2 regions of the Paenibacillus sp. A3M_27_13 genome follow, and region 1 is predicted to be linked to the other one. Evidence: riboswitches for the same ligand, from Rfam matches in the RefSeq annotation. Region 1 holds a riboswitch; the other holds the start of a gene.
The links. Region 1 has a riboswitch for FMN ahead of ribE (riboflavin synthase). Riboswitches for the same ligand answer to the same signal wherever they lie in the genome.
Positions count from the first base shown of each region.

Region 2: linked by a shared signal. The riboswitch ahead of NLX82_RS08160 (DMT family transporter) and the one ahead of ribE (riboflavin synthase) in region 1 are both predicted to bind FMN.

Region 1 covers NZ_JANAVE010000001.1:531,520-535,950, reverse strand. The annotation lists gene NLX82_RS02510 (thiamine pyrophosphate-dependent enzyme) at 1-698, shown strand, start outside; gene NLX82_RS02505 (IDEAL domain-containing protein) at 918-1,385, shown strand; FMN riboswitch at 1,454-1,627, shown strand; gene ribE (riboflavin synthase) at 1,959-2,624, shown strand; gene ribB (3,4-dihydroxy-2-butanone-4-phosphate synthase) at 2,685-3,368, shown strand; gene ribH (6,7-dimethyl-8-ribityllumazine synthase) at 3,448-3,912, shown strand; gene NLX82_RS02485 (segregation and condensation protein A) at 4,085-4,431, shown strand, end outside.
Region 2 covers NZ_JANAVE010000002.1:375,536-379,966, forward strand. The annotation lists gene NLX82_RS08155 (methyl-accepting chemotaxis protein) at 1-781, opposite strand, end outside; gene NLX82_RS08160 (DMT family transporter) at 1,022-1,969, opposite strand; FMN riboswitch at 2,142-2,286, opposite strand; gene NLX82_RS08165 (hypothetical protein) at 2,408-3,103, opposite strand; gene NLX82_RS08170 (ABC transporter ATP-binding protein) at 3,096-4,019, opposite strand; gene NLX82_RS08175 (sensor histidine kinase) at 4,128-4,431, opposite strand, start outside.

The DNA of each region.
Region 1 (4,431 bases):
AAGCTTATATGGAAATGAAGCGCCGCAATGAAATTGAGATGTCGGACGATCCGACCTTTATCATGATCAGTGGTGACGGTGGGATGGATATTGGTATGGGTTCTGCGATTGGTGCGGCTCTGCGTAATCATAAGCTGATCATGTTGGAATATGATAACGAAGGGTACATGAATACAGGTTCACAGCAATCGTACTCCACTCCGCTCGGTCACATGACCAGTACGTCGGGTGTAGGGAAAATGCAAAAAGGAAAGCAAGGGCATCACAAGGATACCGTGCAAATCATGGCTGCTTGTAACATTCCGTATGCTTTTACAGCAGCTGAAAGTCATCCGCAGGATATGCTGCGTAAAGCAGCCAAAGCTCAATGGTATGCGAACAACGTGGGTACGGCCTATGGTAAGATCCTGTGCGCCTGCCCGCTGAATTGGAAATCCGAAGACAGACTGGGCACCAGCATTGTGGGCGCCGCAGTCGAGTCCTGTTTCTTTCCTTTGTACGAAATAGAGCAAGGCAGTACGACGATTACGTATAATCCGGAAGACAAGGGAAAACGGATTCCAGCTGCAGAATGGTTGAAATTAATGGGTAAAACGAAGCATCTTCTCAAGGAAGAGGCTACGCTGGCTACCTTTGAGCAGGAGATTGAGCGTCGCTGGACTACCCTGAAAAAGAAACATGAAATTTCAGAGCTATAATTCTGTTTTTTGCATAATCATCGATTAGCATTGTTAGCCGCTGTTACTGTAGTGGTTCGATCAAGATTCTTTGCGCTTATTGCGCAAAGAATCTTTTTTGTCGTTTATGGGTTGAAGCATAAAAAAACAGGTAATGATTTCCGATATAGGAGTGGAGGCCTATAAGAGGCACGTTAAAAAGTTTTCTTCTGAATTTTAAGATGCAATGAGGTGCAGGTAATGATTAAGCTGAATACAGTTGAAATAATCGAAATTATAAAGAAGCAGATCCCTAAGGTTATGAACATCAAGCCAGTAGAACTAAAATTTACGGACGATTTTGGACGGGCATCGCTGGCAGCGACAGAACACAAATTCACACTGACGAACCAGCACTATTCTGCCAAGGTGATGGATTGCGTGTTAGAAACACAGGTACGCCCCATTTTAATGTGCGAAATTATTTATTTTCTGAAATGCGAGTTTATTGACGGACATGTTGATGTACGACTGGATTATGAAGCATGTTCTGAGGAAGGGCGGGGACCTGTTGCTTCAGCCGTAATTACCTTTGATCATGCAACAGAGTTGGGAGTCGAGGAGCTGGCCGATCTGATTGACTTGGCGCTTCATATGAATGATAAAACCTGGTTTGAAGAACTCTCCAGCCAATATGTCAAAACCAAAGCAGGCGCTTCTATTAGATAACTTGCTTTTTTTAGAAGTCGGTGCTAATATACGTAACAAGTTTAATGTTAATTCAATTAAATAAGAGCAAGATCCTTCGGGGCGGGGCGAAATTCCCCACCGGCGGTGATGACATGTTTGTGGATCGTTTTTGTGAGAAACAGCATGGCTTAGTCCGTGACCCGGATGCTGAATGATCGGCAGAAGGTGGACCTGGTGCAAATCCGGGACCGACAGTATAGTCTGGATGGGAGAAGGATACGAAGCGCATGTGCATGACGTGACATGTGCCGATTTTTAGCATACCCAATTGTGCGTACGGCTTATTTCGTTGTAGGACAGCATCGGGCGATAGCTTGCTTAAGCTTTCTTTTTGATGGGTGTTCTGAGCGTATTTGGTTGTATCCTCAGTCATGCTTTCTATTGGCAAACCTATGATTTCATGTCGTCTTAAGATGCATATGAACTGCGCTTGTATACTACAAATGTGACTCTCATCACCCCCATGACGGATTGAATCCGAACTGGGGGTTTTTTGCGCTTATAGCTGATGAATTAGGGATAAACTGAAATGTAGTGGAAAGGAGTGAAGGCATGTTTACCGGATTAGTTGAGGAAGTGGGTCGCATTCAAACTATTTCCAAAAGCGGTGAAGCGATGGTGTTGGGGATTTCGGGTTCCGTGGTGTTGGGCGATTTGAAAATAGGAGACAGTGTCTCGGTGAATGGCGTTTGCCTGACGGCGATACGGATTGGTTCGAAAGACTTTAAGGTTGATGTGATGCCGGAAACCTTTCGCAGCACTAATCTGAAAGAGTTGAGATCCGGCAGCAGAGTCAATCTGGAGCGAGCGATGACGGCGAGTGGAAGGTTCGGAGGACACATCGTGCAAGGACATGTGGACGGGACGGGAACGATTCGAGGGGTGACATCAGACCAGAATGCAGTTGTGTTCGAAGTTGAGCCTAAAAATCAAACATTATTTAAATATATTCTACCCAAAGGGTCAATCACAATTGATGGTATCAGCCTCACAGTCGCACAGCGTACGGGAGATACCTTTGCCGTATCCATTATTCCCCACACTTTATCCGAAACGGCCTTACAAGCCAAACGTGAGGGGGATACCGTCAATATCGAATGTGATATTTTGGGCAAATATGTAGAACAGCTTTTAAATTACAGAGGTGCAGCGGAGGCGGAGAGAGTAGAAAAAGCTCCTCTCAGTTTGGACTATTTGGCGAAACACGGCTTTGCCTGATATTGAATGGTAAGCCTGTTTAGGAGCATTCGTGGCACAAGACATAAGGAGGAAAGTGTTATGGATAGAGGTAGCCAAACAAGTGCAATGGCAAACGTCATGGAGCATGGCGAGTTGGAACATGACGAAGAGATTCGTTTGGATTCCATCGAAGAAGCGTTGGAGGATTTAAAAAACGGTAAAGTCGTTATTGTAGTGGATGATGAACAGCGCGAAAATGAAGGCGATTTTATCGCTTTGGCTGAAAAAGCGTCGCCTGAGGTCATTAATTTCATGATTACAGAAGGTCGCGGGTTGGTCTGTGTGCCAATCACACGACAAAGAGCCGAAGCTTTGGAATTGCATCCTATGGTAGAGCAAAATACAGATTTCCATGGTACTGCCTTTACGGTATCGGTAGATCATATGGAGACAACAACGGGTATTTCAGCGGCCGAGCGCTCCTTGACTGTACGCGCCTTGGCAGACGAAGCAGTCACAGGAAGTGATTTCCGCAAGCCTGGTCACATGTTCCCGCTGATTGCTCGCGATGGTGGTGTCTTGCAGCGTGCTGGTCACACTGAAGCGGCTGTTGATCTGGCCCGACTCAGTGGCTTCAAGCCTGCTGGGGTCATTTGCGAAATTATAAAGGAAGATGGCTCAATGGCCCGCCTGCCTGATCTGGCAGTGGTCGCCAAGCGACATCAATTGAAGCTGATCAGTATTCAGCATTTGGTGGCCTACCGTCGTCGTTTGTCATTGTAAAAATACATCTCGGTTCCAAGTAAATCTGAAGTATTATCCGAAGTCCCTAAATAATTAAACTAAGAGAGGTTGATTAAACATGGCACGTTTTCTAGAAGGTAATCTCGTATCGAACGGTTTAAAATATGGTATTGTGGTGGGCAGATTTAATGAGTTTATTACGAGCAAGCTGTTAAGCGGCGCAATTGACGCCCTTCAACGACATGGTGCGCAGGAAGATGAAATTGATGTAGCCTGGGTTCCGGGTGCATTTGAAATTTCACTGATTGCACAAAAAATGGCTGCAAGCGGCAAATATGATGCCGTAATTACGCTGGGTACGGTCATCCGTGGTTCTACTTCACATTATGATATCGTCTGCAATGAAGTGGCCAAGGGTGTGGCAGCAAGCAGTCTGAAAACGGGAGTACCCGTTATTTTTGGGGTAGTGACGACAGAAAACATTGAACAGGCTATTGAACGAGCAGGTACGAAGGCTGGTAATAAAGGTTGGGATTCTGCATTGGCTGCGATTGAAATGGCCAATCTCGGCAAGCAATTTTAATTATAGGAATAGCTGAATAGAACGGTATAAACTGCAAGGTGAAAAGGGATTGGATTGTTAAGCAAGGCGATGACGTATATACTACAGAAAGAGGGATTGATAACGTAGAGCATAAGTGCTATAGGGAAAGGTATTGTTGAATGATGATTGGAGTAAGGCAGGGGGAAGCACATTGACAGTCGTAAACTACAAGCTGGAAACATTCGAGGGTCCGCTGGATCTACTGTTGCATCTGATTGATAAAGCCGAGATCGACATTCAGGATATCCCGATTAGCGATATTACTGATCAGTATATGGCTTTTTTGCACAGTATGCAGGAGCTGGAACTGGACATTACGAGCGAGTTTCTGGTGATGGCGGCGACGCTCTTATCTATTAAGAGTAAATTGTTGCTTCCCAAGCCACCTGTGATGGAATATGACGATTTGGATTTTTATGAGGAAGAGGATTATGATCCACGTGAGGAACTGGTCCGCAAGCTGGTGGAGTATCGTAAATATAAAGGGATTGCTCGCCA
Region 2 (4,431 bases), on a different contig from region 1:
TCATAAATTGAATTTGCGACATGGAAGGAGTATCATTTTCGACGGTTGTCGCCACTTCGGGAAGTCCCTCTATGGCGTCAGCAGGTTTTTTGCCTGCCTTGTTAAAGGCTGTTCCAGTCCCAGATACAACTTTATGTTCAGAATCAACAATAATGAGTCCTCCGCGTTCACCAATCTTAACAGACTGCAGACTTTCACCCATTTTGTCCAGATTCAAAGCCAATGAAACAGCTCCTTCACCGTCCTCCAGCGTTCCCGATATATTAACGACTAAATTCCCTGTCGTGACGCTGGCAACTGGAACACCGACGAATACCTTGCCCTTTTCCAGCATTGCATTTTTGTACCATTTTCTCTCCCGGGGGTCATAATCGTCCTCCTGTTTTTTCGGCGAACGTATGTATTGCCCTTTCGCATTGCCGAGAAGCGCGGCATCTAGCTCGGGATGAGCCTTGACGATGACATCCAACTTTTTCTGAAGGGCCTCTTGGTTGGTACCAATGGAATCAGATTTGATTTCAGTGGTAAGCACGTCCAGGTCTTTCATAATGGGCGCTACATACTGATTGACATTGCTTCGGATCAGATACAGATTCGTGTATACGGAACCGCCCATTTGCTGACTGAGTTGTGTCGTAGCCCCCTGATAGGAAAAGTACCCGATAAGTACGCTCGGAATCAATAACACAGCCAAAAAAGATATTATTAATCTTGTCCTCATTAAATAAAACTGCTTGAGAAACCTGTTCCACCACGGAACTGTTTGTTTTGTTTTAGTCATAGTTATTGCTCCTCTGTGTCTGATGATCACTACATTGTTTTATTCGACAGAAACCGACGAATTTTATAGATGTAATCTTTGAGAAACGAGGAATAATTGCATTTTTTAGACACTTTTTTCGGAAAATAGGTCTAAAGAACTATGATTTATATGAATACGAATACATAAAAAGCCAAATCAGAGATGCAAAAGCATCTTCACGATTTGGCTTGGGTGAGTCATGAAAGGGACATTGAACTGTTAATTTTTTTGCTGACGTGAAATCATAAAGAGCGTAATCCAGATGAGCATAAAACCAGTCAATTGCGCTACAGTGACAATTTGCTGAAATGCGATCCAGTTAATCACGACACCAACCATGGGAAAGCTTAATTCTGCCATCGTAGCATAAGACGCTTTGGTCGTACTTAAGCCTTTGTAATACAACAATAAGCTAAGAAGACCCGGAAGCAATGCCTGCAATAGCAGATTGATAATCACAGCTGCGCCCGCCCATGTACCGGAAGGCATATTCCATGGCGCATGCTCTACAGAGGTGAGGACAATCAGCAGAGGGAGCGCGACCATGAAGCGGAGGGAGGTTACCGTTTCATATTTCATTGAACGAAGCAAGTAACTTCCCATGACTGTCGAACCGCCCCACAGAACTGCTGCACCGAGTGCAAGTAGACTACCGACCTGGACAAAATCACGAACATGTCCGAATGGGAGCGACCAACCGAAGGTCAGAAGATACGTCCCGAACAGAGCGACGACAATTAATAATCCAAAATGACGCGGCAACATTTCCTTCAAAATAATACGAGCTAGAATAATAGCGACCAAGGGTTGAAGCTTCTGGAGTAAGAGTACAGCATTCAAATCACCATTGCTGAGTGCCATGGTGAAAATTACGCTGGCCAGAGCCGAGCCACCCCACGAGACGAACAAAATAGCGAAAACTTGACGAAGCCGTACCGCTTTGAGTTCCTCACGATGCTTCCACAGCATCGGTGTCAGAGCGAGGAAAAGCAGCACATGCTCCATTAGTACAATTTGTGTTGAAGTAAATGACTTTAACAAAATAATACGAAACAGCGGGTCTGCGCCCCACAAGGCCGCTCCAATTGCGACCAGCCAAAAACCGCTTTTCATGTGGGAGCTACGATCAAAACCTTTGGATGTTAGTACAGTAGAAGATTGACTCATACTCAATTAGCTCCTTGCGAATACAGGACCGGTGGCACAAAAACCCCCGTCCATGGCGAATGGCCATGCAAGACGGGGGTTGATCAAATAAACTTGCCGCTTTATGCAAGTTAAATGAAGTTACTGCAAAACCAATAACGCAGTATTCATCCACTTCGCGGCATGTTGATATTTCGATCTTCTTCCATCCGGACTTTACCGTCGGCTTTGGCATCTCACCAAATCAGTCCGTATCCTGTTGCCAGATACAGAGTCGCGGGCTTAGCTCCATGAGCCATACCGCCGGTTGGGAATCTCACCCTACCCCGAAGATCCTTATTCCGTTTTTAATTTCTCCTATAGGATATACCTGTTTTAGAATGAAGTCCAGTGAAAAATGTGTGTATATCGAACAATGATTTTCATCTGTTTTTTGAAAGCGCTCTACGAAATTACATATTACGAGGTAATATCCTTATACTCAATACCTCGAATCGCCGCATAAGCCACAAGCATTCCTAGTATAGAGAAGCCGATTTGCACGGGGGCTATGGAGCTAAGTGTAGCGCCGTTATTATTGGAGAAAAGCAATGCTACAATCAGGATTGAGGTCACAATGGTGGTGGGTACAGAGTATCTTCGCATCCCCATATACAGCGGAACCAGTCCCATAAAGCTGGCAGCAACGGCATTGATTAACGTCCGTGCTGATTGTTGCCCCAGTATGGAAAGAGTAAGGTTATCCGGTACAATCAAAACAAACTGGTTGAGCAGATGAATAGCAGCCGTAATGATTATTTCCGAAATAATAATGGACAAGAACGTGAACAGTAATACGACCAAGAGTTTGGCGATCATCAGCTTTTGACGATGAATCGGATACATGAACAAGATCGTAATCGATTTGGACTTAAATTCCCCGACGATAAAGCGGCATAGGAGAACGGAAGCAAACACAATAAATGTAGCTCTTACAAAATTGTCTATTAGATCCAATAGTTGAGTGTACTGTGTGAATTCAGGTATTCCTTCACTTTGACTTTCCAGCGCAATAACACAGAGCAGCCCAAGAATGCATGCATTGGCGATCAGTGCTGAACGGATATAACCCGTCAGATGAAATTTTTTCAGCTCCAACTGCATCAATTTAAGCATGGAGATCACCTCCGTTTAACAGGCGAAAAAAGTAGTCTTCCAGCGTGCTGCTTTTCTGATGAATGGAATCCACCTCTATATCATTTAAGATGAGCGTCTTCGTAATTTGTTTCTGCGGTACATTTGTATCGTAAATACGTATACTCTGTTCATTTATCACCTTTATATTATTCAGGCTCAAATGATGGGAGAGGACGTAGGCCGCCTTCTTACAATCGTTGGTCGTAAATTCGATGTATTCCGTATTGGTTTCCCGCACCTGCTCCATCGATACTTCCTCAATCAGTCGTCCGTGATTAATCACGCCTACCGTATCCGCAATCTGCTCTATTTCCGCTAAAATATGACTGGACACGAGCAGAGTCATCCCATATTCCTTGCATAGCATGTGGAATAGTTGGCGGATTTCCTTGATTCCCACTGGGTCCAGACCATTAATGGGTTCATCCAAAATGAGTAGCTCTGGCTTAGTCGCAATAGCGCGGGCAATCCCGAGACGTTGTTTCATTCCTAGCGAAAAATCCTTTACCGGCTTGTCATCTGCATTTCGCAAATTCACTAATTCCAGGGCATCCCGAACAGCCTGCTTATTATAGTAGCCCATATATTCACAATGAAGTTCGAGATTTTGCTGTGCCGTCAGCCTGTCATAAAAAATCGGGTATTCAATAATTGAACCCATCCGTCCGAGCAGATGATACGACTTCGGCGTTAATTTTTCACCGAATAATTCAATTTCACCCGATGTCGGCTTGAGCAGATTCGTAATCATTTTCATTATCGTCGTCTTGCCTGCCCCGTTAGGACCGAGAAAGCCATAGGTTTCTCCCTTGCGCACATTCATACTGACTCCCGCTACAAGTTCGTTGCCCTTCAGGGCCTTTGTCAACTGATGTGTACGTATTACGTAAGTCATGGGTGTTCTCCCTTCGTATACTGCTGATAATTCAAGGATAAAGGGCGAAATGTTCAATTTTCTTTCGTGATTCTTACAAATTTATTAAGTTGAGCATGTTTAGTTCGACTAATAGTTGATTTTCTTCAATGTAAAAGAGAAGACCGTCCGCTCATATGGTCTACTAGTTAATTGAATTTCTCCGTTCATCGCTTCAACCAGGCGTTTGGCAATCGTAAGGCCCAGTCCGCTGCCTTGTACCGCCTTATTGCGGGAGTCCTCCAGTGTGTACATGCGTTCAAAAACCTTGTCCTGCTCAGATTCCTGTATGCCTTTCCCACGATCCCATATCTCGATACACACCGTATCCTGCTGTTCCGATAGAGCCAGACCCAGCGTCCGTCCGTCTGCCCCGTAGCGAATGGCATTCGAG